Regions from separate parts of the Priestia sp. 3CA3 genome, predicted to be linked through region 2. Evidence: a T-box and tRNA genes for the amino acid it is inferred to sense, from the RefSeq annotation. Region 2 holds a T-box; the other holds one or more tRNA genes.

Region 1 (7,293 bases), on a different contig from region 2:
AGCTGTTAAGTAAATAGCGCCTAAGATTTCTTCGCTAGACTGAACTTTTCCATTTTTATTAGTTGAACTTGATTGACTGGCACCTACTTTATCCTGTAAACGAATAGGCTGTATCATAACTCTGATTCGCTGCCCGCTTTGATCAACAAATACATTATCAGAGTTCGTTCCTGCTAACAACGCATTTGTAATCGCTAAATCATTAGTCTTTTTACCTATGATCTGTTGAGGATTTGAGTTCGATGTAGCAATGATTCTTCTATTTTGGTCAATGACTCTTACTTCAGAAATGTCATTCATATCATTTGAAGCTAAATTGGGTCTTGAAGCAAAATCTCTTAAAATAGTCTTTAAGTCTTCCTCAAGAGTCGGTGAATCATCATCACGATTTTTCACCATTTCTTGTCCAATGTTATACGTCAGCAAGTCTGTCCGCTCTTGAAGAGACGTTCGAAAGTTGTTAACTAATTCTTTTTCTAATTGTCGTGCAAAATAGACCCCAATAATTTGCATCGCAATTAAAATGAGCAGCACATAAATCAATACAAACTTTAAATGAATAGATTGCAGGAGCCTTACTTTCTTCATCTAAAATTACTCCTGCTCTGGGCTGCGTAAATAATAGCCTACTCCACGTCTTGTTACAATCCACATTGGATGGCTTGGATTATCTTCAATTTTTTCACGTAATCTTCGAACTGTTACATCTACCGTACGCACATCACCAAAATAGTCATAACCCCATACAGTTTGAAGCAAGTGTTCACGCGTCATGACTTGTCCAATGTGCTTCGCTAAATAATGCAGCAGCTCAAATTCACGATGAGTCAGTTCAATCGTTTCTCCGCGCTTAGACACAATATAAGCATCTGGATGAATAACAAGTGCTCCAATCGTAATTTCATTCGTTTCACTTTCTTCTGTTGGAACAGCTACCTGCTGATGTCTACGTAAATTAGCTTTTACACGTGCTAATAATTCACGCGTACTGAACGGCTTAGTTACATAATCATCTGCACCTAATTCTAGACCTAAAACCTTGTCAATTTCAGAGTCTTTTGCTGTTAACATGATAATGGGCATATCATATTTTTTGCGCACTTCTCGGCAAACTTCCATTCCATCTTTCTGAGGAAGCATAATATCTAATAAAATCATTTCAGGCTGTACTTCTTCCACTTTTTCAAGTGCTTCTACGCCATCATAAGCACAAAATACTTCGTAACCTTCTTTTTGCAAATTAAACTTTAAAATATCTGCAATCGGCTTTTCGTCATCTACGACTAAAATACGTTTATCCATGATCATCGTTCTCCTTTATTAGTTGAAGCAAAATATAAAAGATAGTATTCATACTGTTTGAATACCGTAGTTTTATTATACTTGATAACCCTTGAAACGTCACAAGTTCATCCTCTACTATACATGAAGATATATGATTTTCAACCATCTCCAAATACAAAAGTAATATATTACCATAAAAGAGATGCAAAGCAAATAACGTTTTCTTTTAAATGTAAATAAAAGAAAAAAGCATGACTTTAAATAAAGTCATGCTTTTTGATGGCTCGGGACGGAATCGAACCGCCGACACAAGGATTTTCAGTCCTTTGCTCTACCAACTGAGCTACCGAGCCAAAATGGCGGTCCCGACGGGAATCGAACCCGCGATCTCCTGCGTGACAGGCAGGCATGTTAACCGCTACACCACGGGACCTCAGTCTATATGCTATGTATTAAAAATATTAAAAATGACCCGTACGGGATTCGAACCCGTGTTACCGCCGTGAAAGGGCGGTGTCTTAACCGCTTGACCAACGGGCCACGTTGTAACAAAAGTGAGCCATGAAGGACTCGAACCTTCGACCCTCTGATTAAAAGTCAGATGCTCTACCAACTGAGCTAATGGCTCATGTTATATCTCTTAGCGACGCTTATTATAATAACATGATATTTCATATAAATGCAATAGTTTTTTTAAAACTTTCTTTTTATTATTGAGCTTTTTTTAAAAGTCTTGTTAAAAAAGCACCAATTATAAATAAAAAAGGTTAGCTCACGAAGAGCTAACTCTTTTTATTTAGCTATATACACCACGTAATACATTTGTTTGTGTACGATCTGGACCTACAGAGAAAATAGATAAAGGAATACCTGTTAATTGAGACACGCGCTCTAAGTAGTGGCGAGCGTTATCAGGTAACTCATCTAATGTTTTCACACCCGTGATATCTTCTGTCCAACCTGGAAGCTCTTCATATACAGGTTCGCATTCTGCAAGTGTTTTTAAGCTAGCAGGGAATTCTTCCATAACTTCCCCTTTATAACGGTAAGCTACACAAATCTTTAATGTCTCAATTCCCGTTAATACATCAATTGAGTTTAAAGATAAGTCTGTGATTCCGCTAACGCGGCGAGCATGACGTACAACTACACTGTCAAACCAACCTACACGGCGAGGACGACCAGTTGTTGTACCATATTCACGTCCTACTTCACGGATTTGATCACCGATTTCGTTTGTTAATTCAGTTGGGAAAGGACCGTCACCAACACGAGTTGTATAGGCTTTTGATACACCTACAACGTGTTTGATCTTAGATGGACCTACACCAGAACCAATTGTTACTCCACCCGCTACTGGGTTTGAAGATGTAACAAATGGATATGTTCCTTGGTCGATATCTAACATAACACCTTGTGCGCCTTCAAATAGTACACGACGTCCTTCGTCTAACGCATCATTTAATACTACTGATGTATCAACAACATATTTTGCAACTTGTTGACCATACTCATAGTACTCATCTAAAATTTCTTCTAATGTAAAGCCTTCTACTTCATACATTTTTTCAAGAAGGCGATTCTTTTCAGCTAAGTTTTGTGTTAATTTTGCTTCAAATACTTCACGGTCTAGTAAATCGGCAATTCGAATACCAACACGTGCTGCTTTATCCATATAAGCTGGTCCAATACCTTTTTTCGTTGTACCAATCTTATTTTCACCTTTACGTTCTTCTTCAACTTCATCTAATTTTAAATGATATGGAAGAATCACATGAGCTCGGTTACTAATACGTAAGTTTTCTGTTGTTACACCGCGATCATGTAAGTATTTTAATTCTTGAACAAGTGCTTTTGGATCAACAACCATACCGTTTCCAATTACACACGTTTTGTCATTATAAAAAATACCTGAAGGAATTAAATGTAACTTATAAGTTTCACCATTAAACTTAATTGTGTGACCTGCATTGTTCCCACCTTGGTAACGTGCAATCACTTCTGCATTTTCTGATAGGAAGTCTGTAATCTTCCCTTTTCCTTCATCTCCCCATTGTGTTCCTACTACAACGACTGAAGACATATCTTAAGCACCTCCGCTTAGTAAGCAACAGCTCACTACGACATAATTTAACCATGGATAAGTGTATCAATTTATCACACTAAAGTCAATTAAATCCGAACGATTTAACAAAAGTTATTACAAATATATCGTATTTTGCGGAACGAATGCGATAACAATAAAATAAAACCTCTCATATTGAGAGGTTTTATGCACCAGGCGGCACTCCTGCGTCATCAAAGCGCCGCTCGAGATTAACGAATTTATTGTATTCTTTTACAAAGGCAAGCTGTACGGTTCCAACTGGACCGTTACGCTGCTTAGCTATAATAATCTCGATAATATTTTGATTTTCTGTGTCTTTTTCATAATAGTCTTCACGATATAAGAAAGCTACGATATCGGCATCCTGCTCAATACTTCCGGATTCACGGATATCAGACATCATCGGTCGCTTATCTTGTCTCTGCTCTACGCCACGGGAAAGCTGTGATAAGGCGATAACAGGAACTTCTAATTCACGGGCTAAAGCTTTTAACGCACGCGAAATTTCAGATACTTCCTGCTGTCGGTTTTCTCCGCTTCGTCCATTACCTTGAATAAGCTGTAAGTAGTCAATTAAAATCATCCCAAGTCCGCCTTCTTGTTTCAAGCGACGACACTTAGAACGAATTTCACCTACTCGAATACCCGGTGTATCATCAATATAAATCCCTGCATTGGACAAAGATCCCATTGCCATCGTGAGCTTTCCCCAGTCATCGGCTGTAAGCGAGCCTGTACGCAGCCTTTGTGCATCAATATTTCCTTCGGCACACAGCATCCTCATAACAAGCTGCTGAGCACCCATCTCTAAACTGAATATTGCTACGTTCTCATCCGTTTTCGTTGCAACGTTTTGCGCAATATTTAAGGCAAAAGCCGTTTTACCTACCGATGGACGCGCCGCTACAATGATTAAATCATTTCGCTGGAACCCTGCTGTCATTCTATCTAAATCACTAAACCCAGTTGGGATACCTGTAATGTCACCTTTTCGATTGTGAAGAACTTCGATATCATCGTATGTTTGTACAAGTACATCTTTGATATTTTGAAACACACCGCTGTTTTTACGCTGTGCTACTTCTAAAATGTTTTTTTCCGCTTCATTTAATAAAACTTCCACTTCGTCTTCCCTTGCATATCCTTCTGAAGCAATATGCGTTGCAGTACGAATTAGACGGCGTAAAATCGACTTTTCTTCTACAATTTTACCGTAATATTCTACGTTTGCAGCCGTTGGAACAGAGTTAGCTAAATCACTTAAATACGATACGCCGCCAACTTCTTCTAGGATTTTTTGGTCAGCTAATTCAGACGTTACCGTTACCAAATCAACCGGTTCACCTTGGTCAGAAAGTTTCAGCATACATGTAAAGATTTTCTGGTGCGATGCCCGATAAAAATCTTCAGGTATCAGCAGTTCAGATGCTAAGGTTAAAGAAGAAGGCTCTAAGAAAATGGCCCCTAATAGCGCTTGCTCTGCTTCAATATTCTGAGGCGGAAGACGATCAGCAAAAAGATCACTCATATTTCTATGCCCCTCTTATATTCTTTCAGTATTTTCTTTCATCATAAATGTTGGCGCGAACAAATACAAGTCCGCGCCAACCCTTTATATTATTTACTTATTTCTCAATCGTACGTTTATTTTTGTTCAGTCACGTGTACCTTTACAGTAGCCGTTACTTCCGGATGTAATTTAACCGGTACATTTGTGTAGCCTAATGCGCGAATGGCATCATTTAATTCAATTTTACGCTTATCTACTTTAATTTTGTGTTTTTTCTTTAATTCTTCAGCAATTTGTTTGCTTGTGATAGAACCGAATAAACGGCCACCTTCACCAGATTTTGCTGTTAATTCAACTGTTAGTTCTTCAAGAGTTGCTTTTAACTCTTTGTTTGCTTGAAGTTCTGCAGCTGCATCTTTTTGCTCTCTATTTTTTTGTGCTTCTAATACCTTCACATTACCGCCTGTAGCTTCAACAGCATAACCATTCTTTAATAAGAAGTTATGTGCATAACCGTCTGAAACATTTTTCACTTCACCTTTTTTGCCTTTTCCTTTTACATCTTTTAAGAAAATTACTTTCATGATTTTTTACCTCCATCTAAGTACTCATCAATTGCTTGTTTAAGCCTTTCTTCAGCTTCATCCAAACTAATGTCTTGAAGCTGAGTAGCAGCATTCGTTAAGTGGCCTCCGCCTTGGAGACTTTCCATAATAACTTGTACATTGATATCTCCAAGCGATCTAGCACTAATGCCAATTAGATTATCCCGTCGCTTAGAAATAACAAACGAAGCAACCACTCCGCTGATTGAAAGCAGCGTATCTGCAGCTTGCGCGATTAACACTTGATCATACATTTTGTTCGGTTCAGCGCGTGAAATGGCAATACCTGCTGTATAAATCTCTGCATGTTCAATAAAGCGTGCTCGCTGTACATATTGTGTGATATCTTCTTTTAAAAACTTTTGAACAAGAACCGTATCTGCGCCTTGAGAACGTAAAAAGGACGCTGCATCAAACGTACGAGATCCCGTGCGTAATGTAAAGCTTTTTGTATCGACAATAATACCGGCTAAAAGTGCTGTTGCTTCTAGCATATCAATTTTAAATCGTTTTGGCTGGTATTCAAGAAGCTCAGTAACGAGTTCTGCTGTCGAGGAAGCATATGGCTCCATATAGACAAGAAGAGGGTCTTCGATAAAGTCTTCTCCTCGTCTATGATGATCAATGACCACGACATTTTCAATACGATTTAATAACCTTTCTTCAATAACGAGCGACGGCTTATGCGTATCTACTACTACTAAAAGAGTATCATCACTCACAAGATTTAAGGCTTCTTCAGGCGTAATAAATCGTTCCCACAGGCCTTCTTTCTTTTTAATCTCTTCTAGCATTCGCTGAACACCTGTATCAATATGATCAGGATCTAGTACGATAAAACCGTCTTTCTGATTTACTTGCGCTACTTTTAATATCCCAATAGCAGCTCCTACAGCATCCATATCCGGATACTTATGACCCATGATAATCACTTTTCCACTCTCTGTAATGAGCTCTTTTAACGCGTGAGAAATAACTCTGGCACGCACGCGCGTCCGTTTTTCCATTGGATTAGTCTTGCCGCCAAAGAATTTCACTTTTCCATTCGGCTGTTTAATCGCTACTTGATCTCCACCTCGGCCTAAGGCCAAATCCAAGCTAGATTGAGCTAAAGCACCCAGCTCAGGTAAATCAGCAGCACCAGCTCCGATACCAATGCTCAATGTAAGCGGTATATTTTGTTTAGACGTCTCTTCTCGAACTTGGTCTAAGATAGAAAATTTGCTTCGCTCTAAATGAATTAAGATTTGTTCATTCATAATCGCAATAAATTTCTCAGAAGACGTACGTTTAATAAAAATACCGTATTCTTGAGCCCAACTATTTAACATAGAAGTTACTTGGCTATTCAAGTTACTTTTAACTTGATCATCCATTCCTTGCGTTAGTTCATCATAATTATCTAAAAAGATAATGCCTAAACTTGTTCGTTCTTCCTCATACAATTTTTCGATTTCTATTTGCTCTGTAATATCAAAGAAGTACAGTAAGCGCTCGTCTCGTTTAATCACCACTTTGAATTTCCGATCATGCAACGTGACAACTTCTGTTTCCACTTCTTGTTTGATCAGTGGAATAATACTCTCTGCCACATCGTATAATGATCTTCCCACCAGTGTGTCTTCACCGAGACAAGATGCTAGAAAAGGATTGGTCCATTCAATTTGATATTCATCATTAAATAGCATAATCCCAATCGGCATTTCCATTAATGCCTCTTCGCCTACTTTTTTCAACCGATGAGACAGCATTGAAATATAGGTTTCAAACTCATCGGACAGCATTCG
Region 2 (7,293 bases):
CTTGCCTCCAGAAGTTCGCAAAAAGCCAGTTGACATTAAAGATATGTTCATCGATATTGGTGCGTCTAGCAGAGAAGAAGTAGGGGAGTGGGGAGTAAAACCTGGTGATCAGGTTGTACCTTATTTCGAATTTACGGTTATGAACAATGAAAAGATGCTGCTAGCGAAAGCCTGGGATAACCGTATTGGTTGTGCAATCGCTATCGATGTATTAAAAGCTTTAAAAAATGAAAAACATGAAAATGTTGTGTATGGTGTAGGAACGGTGCAAGAAGAAGTTGGACTCCGAGGTGCAAAAACATCTGCTAACTTTATTGAACCGGATATTGCATTTGCTGTTGATGTCGGTATCGCTGGAGATACACCTGGTGTTTCTGATAAAGAAGCCTCTTCTAAAATGGGGCAGGGTCCGCAAATCATTTTATATGATGCTTCCATGGTCTCTCATAAAGGACTTCGAGATACAGTGGTAGATGTGGCAGATGAATTAAATATTCCGTATCAATTTGATGCAATTGCTGGAGGCGGTACGGACTCGGGTTCTATCCATATTTCAGCTAACGGGGTGCCAGCACTTTCGATTACAATTGCAACTCGTTATATCCATTCTCATGCAGCAATGCTTCATCGTGATGATTATGAAAACGCAGTTAAATTAATTGCGGAAGTCATTAAGCGCTTAGACCGAGATACGGTTAACGCCATTACGTATAATTGAAAAAAGCTCATTCTCCTAGGAGAATGAGCTTTTTGTTGTACATAGGAAAAGGTTATTTATTTTAAACCGTTTTCAAGCGTTGTCAGAATTTCTTCTTTTTCTGATTCCGGAGACTTTTCCCAAAGCACTTCAAATAAAACACCAAGTCCAGGGAGCATTTTTTCTTCACCGCTTTGAATAGCGTCAGAAATTGTAGCCTCAAGCTCTTCTTTTGAGTTTCCTGAAACGTTTGCAATAACAGCATTTCGTAAATTAAGATCCATCATTTTCACCTCAGCTATCGTAAAGTTACCAATAGTTTTTGTTTTCTTTGCGATTTCTATGTACAATAAAGTGAAACTTATCTAATGATTATTGAACAAAATGTAATCGAACTATTTATTTTTGTATAGATAAAGGAGTTATGTTTGTGAAACAAATTGATTCAGTTAAAAATCCGCAGGTAAAAGCGTGGAAAAAACTGCATAATAAAAAAGACCGTGATAAGCAGGGCCTTTTTATGGTAGAAGGCTTTCATTTAGTCGAAGAGGCTATCAAAAATAAGGATTGCGTAAAGGAACTAATTATACGCGAATCGACCGAAGTGCCCGCACAGTGGGATATAGACGGTATCGAAATAATCGTTGTAAACGAAGCAATTAGTAAGTTATTATCTGACACAGAAACACCTCAAGGAATTATTGCCGTGTGTTTTCAAACAAAGCATGCGGAAATTATTCATACAGCACAGAAAGTATTGCTTTTAGATGCCGTGCAAGATCCAGGTAACCTAGGTACCATTATCCGAACCGCTGATGCTGCGGGAGTGGAGGCTATTATCATTGGAGAGGGCAGCGTGGATGTGTACAACCCAAAAGTCGTTCGTTCAACGCAAGGAGCTATTTTTCACCTTCCAATTGTAAAAGGCGATTTACTCGAAATAATTTCATTGTTAAAAGAAAGAGGAATAGCAGTTTACGGCACGTCGTTACAAAATGGAAAGGTCTACACACACGTAAAACCTTCAAACGAATTTGCGCTGATTGTGGGAAATGAAGGAAATGGCGTAAGCGAGAAAGTGTTGGAACAAACGGATCAGAATCTGTACATTCCCATCTATGGAAAGAGCGAGTCGTTAAATGTTGCCATCGCTTCTGGAATCTTACTTTATTATTTACGCGGAATGTAGTTGCATCGAGAACGTGTTTTCACTATAATAATACAATAGTTACATATGTAAAAAACGATGAAAGAGAGCAGTAGCTTATGTCCGTTTATGCAGGGAGAAAATGCCATGACTGAAAGCATTTTTATAAATGTAATAAGTGAATTCACCTCTTGAGTTGACACTTAGACCATCTTACATAGATGTAAAGGTGTTCCGGAGATTCCGTTAACTTGAATGAAGTGAACTGTATACGTCTGTGTATATAGTTAACAAGGGTGGTAACGCGACTAATCCTCGTCCCTTTTTTGGGAGGAGGTTTTTTTATTTGTCATTTTTTACGTTAAAAGGAGGAATAAGTGATGAAAGAACGTTTACAAGAACTTCAACAAGAAGCAATTGCAAAAGTCGAAGCAGCAAGTGCTTTAAAAGAATTAAACGACGTACGCGTAGCTTATTTAGGAAAGAAAGGCCCTATCACAGAAGTACTTCGCGGTATGGGAAAACTTTCAGCTGAAGAGCGTCCTGTAATGGGAGCACTTGCAAATGAAGTACGTGAAGCGATTGCATCTAAAATTGAAGAAAAACAAACGGCGTTAGAAGCAGCCGAGGTAGAGCGTAAACTTGCTTCAGAAACAATTGACGTAACGCTGCCGGGACGCCCGGTTAAAGCAGGTACGCATCACCCGCTCACAAGCGTGGTTGAAGAAGTAGAAGATTTATTCTTAGGAATGGGCTATGAAGTAGCAGAGGGACCAGAAGTAGAGCAGGACTACTATAATTTCGAAGCGCTGAACTTGCCAAAAGGTCACCCAGCACGTGATATGCAAGATACGTTCTATATTACGGAAGAAACGCTTCTTCGTACGCATACATCAACTGTTCAAGCTCGTGTTATGAACAAGAATGAAGGCAAAGGACCTGTTAAAATTATTTGCCCAGGTAAAGTGTACCGCCGCGATGACGATGATGCTACGCATTCACATCAATTTATGCAAATTGAAGGTCTTGTAGTAGACGAAAACATTCGTATGAGCGATTTAAAAGGCACGCTTGAAGTATTTGTGAAAAAGATGTTCGGTGCAGACCGTGAAATTCGTCTTCGTCCAAGTTTCTTCCCATTCACTGAGCCGTCTGTAGAAGTAGACGTATCGTGTGCAAAATGTGGAGGTAAAGGCTGTAATGTATGTAAACAAACAGGCTGGATTGAAATTTTAGGAGCCGGTATGGTTCATCCAAATGTTCTTGAAATGGCTGGATACGATTCAACTAAATATCGTGGTTTTGCTTTTGGAATCGGTGTAGAGCGTATTGCTATGTTAAAACACGGCGTGGATGATATTCGTCATTTCTATACAAATGATGTTCGTTTCTTAGATCAATTTAAACAAGTATAAAGGAGGGACTACGATGTTTGTATCTTATCGTTGGTTACAAGAGTATGTTGACTTATCAGGCGTAACGGCAGAAGAGTTAGCTGATAAAATCACAAAAAGTGGAATTGAAGTTGAAGGTGTAGAAAACTTAAATAAAGGCATCAGCGGAGTGGTAATTGGTCACGTTGTAGAACGTGAACAGCATCCAAATGCGGATAAATTAAGCCGCTGTCAAGTAGATCTTGGCGGAGGAGAAATCGTTCAAATCGTGTGCGGAGCACCTAACGTGGCACAAGGTCAAAAAGTAGCGGTTGCAAAAGTGGGAGCTGTACTTCCAGGTAACTTTAAAATCAAGCGTGCTAAGCTTCGCGGTGAAGAATCGAACGGTATGATTTGTTCTCTTCAAGAGCTTGGCATTGAAAGCAAGCTTGTGGCAAAAGATTATCAAGAAGGCATCTTCGTCTTCCCAAGTGATGCTGAAGTAGGAGCGGATGCCCTAGATGCATTAAACTTAAACGATGAAGTATTAGAACTAGGGCTAACACCAAATCGTTCAGACTGCTTAAGTATGTTAGGTGTAGCACATGAGGTGGCTGCTATTTTACGTCGTGAAGTGAAGTATCCGTCAGTAAACGTGCAAACGTCTGATGAGCAAGCAGCTGATTATATTTCCGTTAAAGTAGAGGCAAAAGAAGACAATCCCCTTTACGTAGCGCGCGTTGTGAAAAACGTAAAAATTGCTCCGTCACCATTATGGATGCAAACGCGTTTAATGGCAGCTGGTATTCGACCTCATAACAACGTTGTTGATATTACCAACTATATTTTGCTTGAATACGGCCAGCCGCTGCATGCTTTTGACTATGATCGTCTTGGTTCAAAAGAAATTGTTGTACGTCACGCGTCAGAAGGCGAGAAATTTGTAACGCTTGACGATCAAGAGCGCGTATTAAAAGGCAATCAGCTTGTTATTACAAACGGCAGTGAACCGGTAGCCCTTGCAGGTGTAATGGGGGGAGCAAACTCTGAAGTAAAAGACGATACGGTAAATGTTCTTATTGAATCAGCTTACTTCAAAGGTTTAACAGTTCGTCAAGCTTCCAAAGACCACGGTCTTCGCAGTGAGGCAAGTGCTCGTTTTGAAAAAGGAATTGATCCTAACCGTACGCGTGTAGCTGCTGACCGCGCAGCAGAATTAATGGCTGAATACGCTTCAGGTGAAGTGGTAAGCGGTACTGTAGAAGTAGATACACTAACTGTGGAACCTGCTGTTGTAGCTGTGTCACTTGGACGTATTAACAATGTGCTTGGTACAGAACTGTCGATGGAAGAAGTACAAGATATTATGAATCGTCTTCAATTTGAAAGCAAAGTCGAAGATGAAACAATCGTTGTAACGGTACCGACTCGTCGAGGCGATATTACAATTGAAGAAGATATCGTGGAGGAAGTAGCGCGCATGTATGGCTATGACAACCTTCCTACAACGCTTCCTGTAACAGTGGCAACTCCAGGAAAATTAACAGAGTATCAGCTTGGACGCCGTAAAGTTCGCCGTTTCTTAGAGGGAGCAGGGCTAGCGCAAACAACAACCTATTCGTTAACGAGCGCTGAAAAAGCTACTCAGTTTGCACTCAATGCAACAAGTACGATTGGTTTAGCAATGCCGATGAGTGAAGATCGCAGCATCCTTCGTCAAAGCTTAGTACCTCATTTACTTGAAGCAGTGAAGCACAATAATGCTCGTCAATCGGATTCTATTGCGCTATACGAAACAGGCTCAGTGTTCTTATCTAAAGGTGAAGGGGAATTACCGGATGAGCAGGAGCGCGTAGCTGGTGCAATCACGGGTCTATGGCATGCTCACGGCTGGCAAGGTGAAAAGAAAGTCGTTGATTTCTATGTGATTAAAGGTGTACTAGAAGGGTTATTTGCACAGCTTGGTTTAGAGAAACGAATCTCATATGCTCCCGTTAAAAAAGACGGTATGCACCCTGGACGTACAGCGGCTGTATGGTTAGATGAAAAAGAAATTGGATACGTGGGTCAAGTTCATCCTGTTGCTCAGAAACAGTATGGCCTTCGTGAAACATACGTGTTTGAATTACACCTTCAAGAGCTATTAGCTGCAGATGTCGAAGAAGTTCGTTATTCAGCTATTCCAAGATTCCCATCTATTACACGTGATATTGCACTTGTTGTAGATAAAAACGTTCTTGCAGGAGAAGTTCAGCGCGTCATCTATACGACGGGCGGAGAACTTTTAAAAGACGTGACAGTATTTGATCTATATGAAGGCGAGCGTATGGAAGAAGGCAAGAAATCTGTAGCTTTCTCTTTACGTTACTTAGATCCTGAACGTACATTAACAGATGAAGAAGTAGCAAAAGCACATGGTGCAGTTTTAGAAGCTGTTGAAAAAGAATTTGGTGCAACGCTTCGTTCATAAGAATAAAAAAAGAGATGTGGATTTCCACATCTCTTATTTTTTAGCTAATTTTAAAGCTTTTTCTGTATTAGCAAAATGGATTTTAGCTAAAGAGTTCAGCGCACTGACGCCATGTTTTTTAATAATTTTAGCAGCGGCGATATCAACTTGTGCTCCAGCTCCGCGAGGAATGACCATCCCCGTCTTTTCCGTTAGTAAATCCATTTGTTTTAAAAATGCGTATCTGGCAATAATGGAAGCAGCGGCTACAGATAAATGAACGCTTTCTCCTTTTGTACTGAAAAAGACATTTTCTTTGATAATCTCTTTTTCCTTTACGATGTGTTTATAATAGGTGTTTTTTTCAACAAACTGGTCAATTAAAATCGCATCAGGTTTTTCAGAATCCAATTTTTTTAACACGTTGGATAAAGCTTTGTTGTGCAACAGAGCTTTCATTTTACCTTGTGACATGCCTTTTTCTTGAAATGCATTATACTTTTCGTTATGTAAGACAAGCAAACTGTAAGGAATAAACGAAACAAGCTGCTTGGCAATTTCAATGATTTTAGCATCCGTTAACTCTTTTGAATCTCGTACTCCTAATTCTTTTAACAAAGGAAGCTGCTCTTTTTGAACATAGGCAGCAACTACGGTCATGGGACCAAAATAATCTCCCGTTCCTACTTCATCAGAACCAATGACCGATAGTGAACTGAAGTTTGATGGGAGATGTGAGACGGGAGCCTTTTTAGAAGCATCTAAAGGACCTCCCCACTTAGCTGCTTCTGTTTCAGCTTCTTTTCCTTGAAAAAGTACTTTTCCAGAGCGGTATGCAGTGATAGAACAGCCGGGAGTTTTAGCCGAAAAAATACTTCCCTGCGGCAATTTAGGCTGCAAATAGGATGTGTAATGAAGCTTCATTTTAGCTATCTGATCAGCTGATACCTTAATAACAGCATGTGACATAATGCTTCACTCCTTTCGGGGTATTTTAGTTTACTTTATAAGCACTATCCCTTATGATAGCTTAAATATAGATATGTTTCCATTGAAGTCTTCTTCGTGGTATGATAGGGATTAGGATTTTTCGTGGAACGGAGGATTTTCTCGTGTCAAGACAAGATAAAACACGTGCGACAGTTGACATCTTTGGTCAGCAGTACAGCATCGTCGGTAGCGAAAGTACAAGCCATATTCGACTTGTCGCCTCTATAGTGGATGAAAAAATGCGTGAAATCAGTACTAAAAACCCTTCTTTAGATATCAATAAATTAGCAGTATTAACAGCTGTGAATGCTGTACACGAATATATAAAACTGAAAGAAGACTATGAGAGACTTGAACAAAAACTTTATGGAAAAGAGGAATGACTGAGTCAATGCTTAATATCATTTTAATTATATTGCTTCTTTTAGGCTTTGTAACAGGTCTTAAAAGAGGATTTATTTTGCAACTCATTCATATTGTCAGTTTTGCGGTTTCGTTTATCGTCGCTTATATGTTTAGTGGAGATTTTGCAAGCCGACTTCGCTTGTTGATTCCGTTTCCAGACAATATTCAGCAGCAAAGTGTCGCATCGTTTGTATTTGATTCTGGAACGATAGAAGACGCTTTTTATCGAATG

The links. The T-box of region 2 lies ahead of pheS (phenylalanine--tRNA ligase subunit alpha). A T-box ahead of a tRNA ligase gene usually reads a tRNA of that ligase, here a tRNA-Phe.
Region 1: it encodes a tRNA-Phe, which carries the amino acid that the T-box ahead of pheS (phenylalanine--tRNA ligase subunit alpha) is inferred to sense. The anticodon was not compared.

What each region holds. Positions count from the first base shown of each region.
Region 1 is NZ_JBXENJ010000007.1:340,858-348,150, forward strand. It holds gene walK (cell wall metabolism sensor histidine kinase WalK) at 1-588, opposite strand, end outside; gene yycF (response regulator YycF) at 595-1,302, opposite strand; tRNA gene AC1VNJ_RS20165 (tRNA-Phe) at 1,565-1,637, opposite strand; tRNA gene AC1VNJ_RS20170 (tRNA-Asp) at 1,642-1,717, opposite strand; tRNA gene AC1VNJ_RS20175 (tRNA-Glu) at 1,753-1,824, opposite strand; tRNA gene AC1VNJ_RS20180 (tRNA-Lys) at 1,840-1,912, opposite strand; gene AC1VNJ_RS20185 (adenylosuccinate synthase) at 2,081-3,367, opposite strand; gene dnaB (replicative DNA helicase) at 3,555-4,919, opposite strand; gene rplI (50S ribosomal protein L9) at 5,036-5,485, opposite strand; gene AC1VNJ_RS20200 (DHH family phosphoesterase) at 5,482-7,293, opposite strand, start outside.
Region 2 is NZ_JBXENJ010000001.1:157,705-164,997, forward strand. It holds gene AC1VNJ_RS00780 (M42 family metallopeptidase) at 1-718, shown strand, start outside; gene sspI (small acid-soluble spore protein SspI) at 775-981, opposite strand; gene AC1VNJ_RS00790 (TrmH family RNA methyltransferase) at 1,122-1,886, shown strand; T-box leader at 1,935-2,170, shown strand; gene pheS (phenylalanine--tRNA ligase subunit alpha) at 2,225-3,259, shown strand; gene pheT (phenylalanine--tRNA ligase subunit beta) at 3,273-5,687, shown strand; gene rnhC (ribonuclease HIII) at 5,721-6,635, opposite strand; gene zapA (cell division protein ZapA) at 6,779-7,039, shown strand; gene AC1VNJ_RS00815 (CvpA family protein) at 7,036-7,293, shown strand, end outside.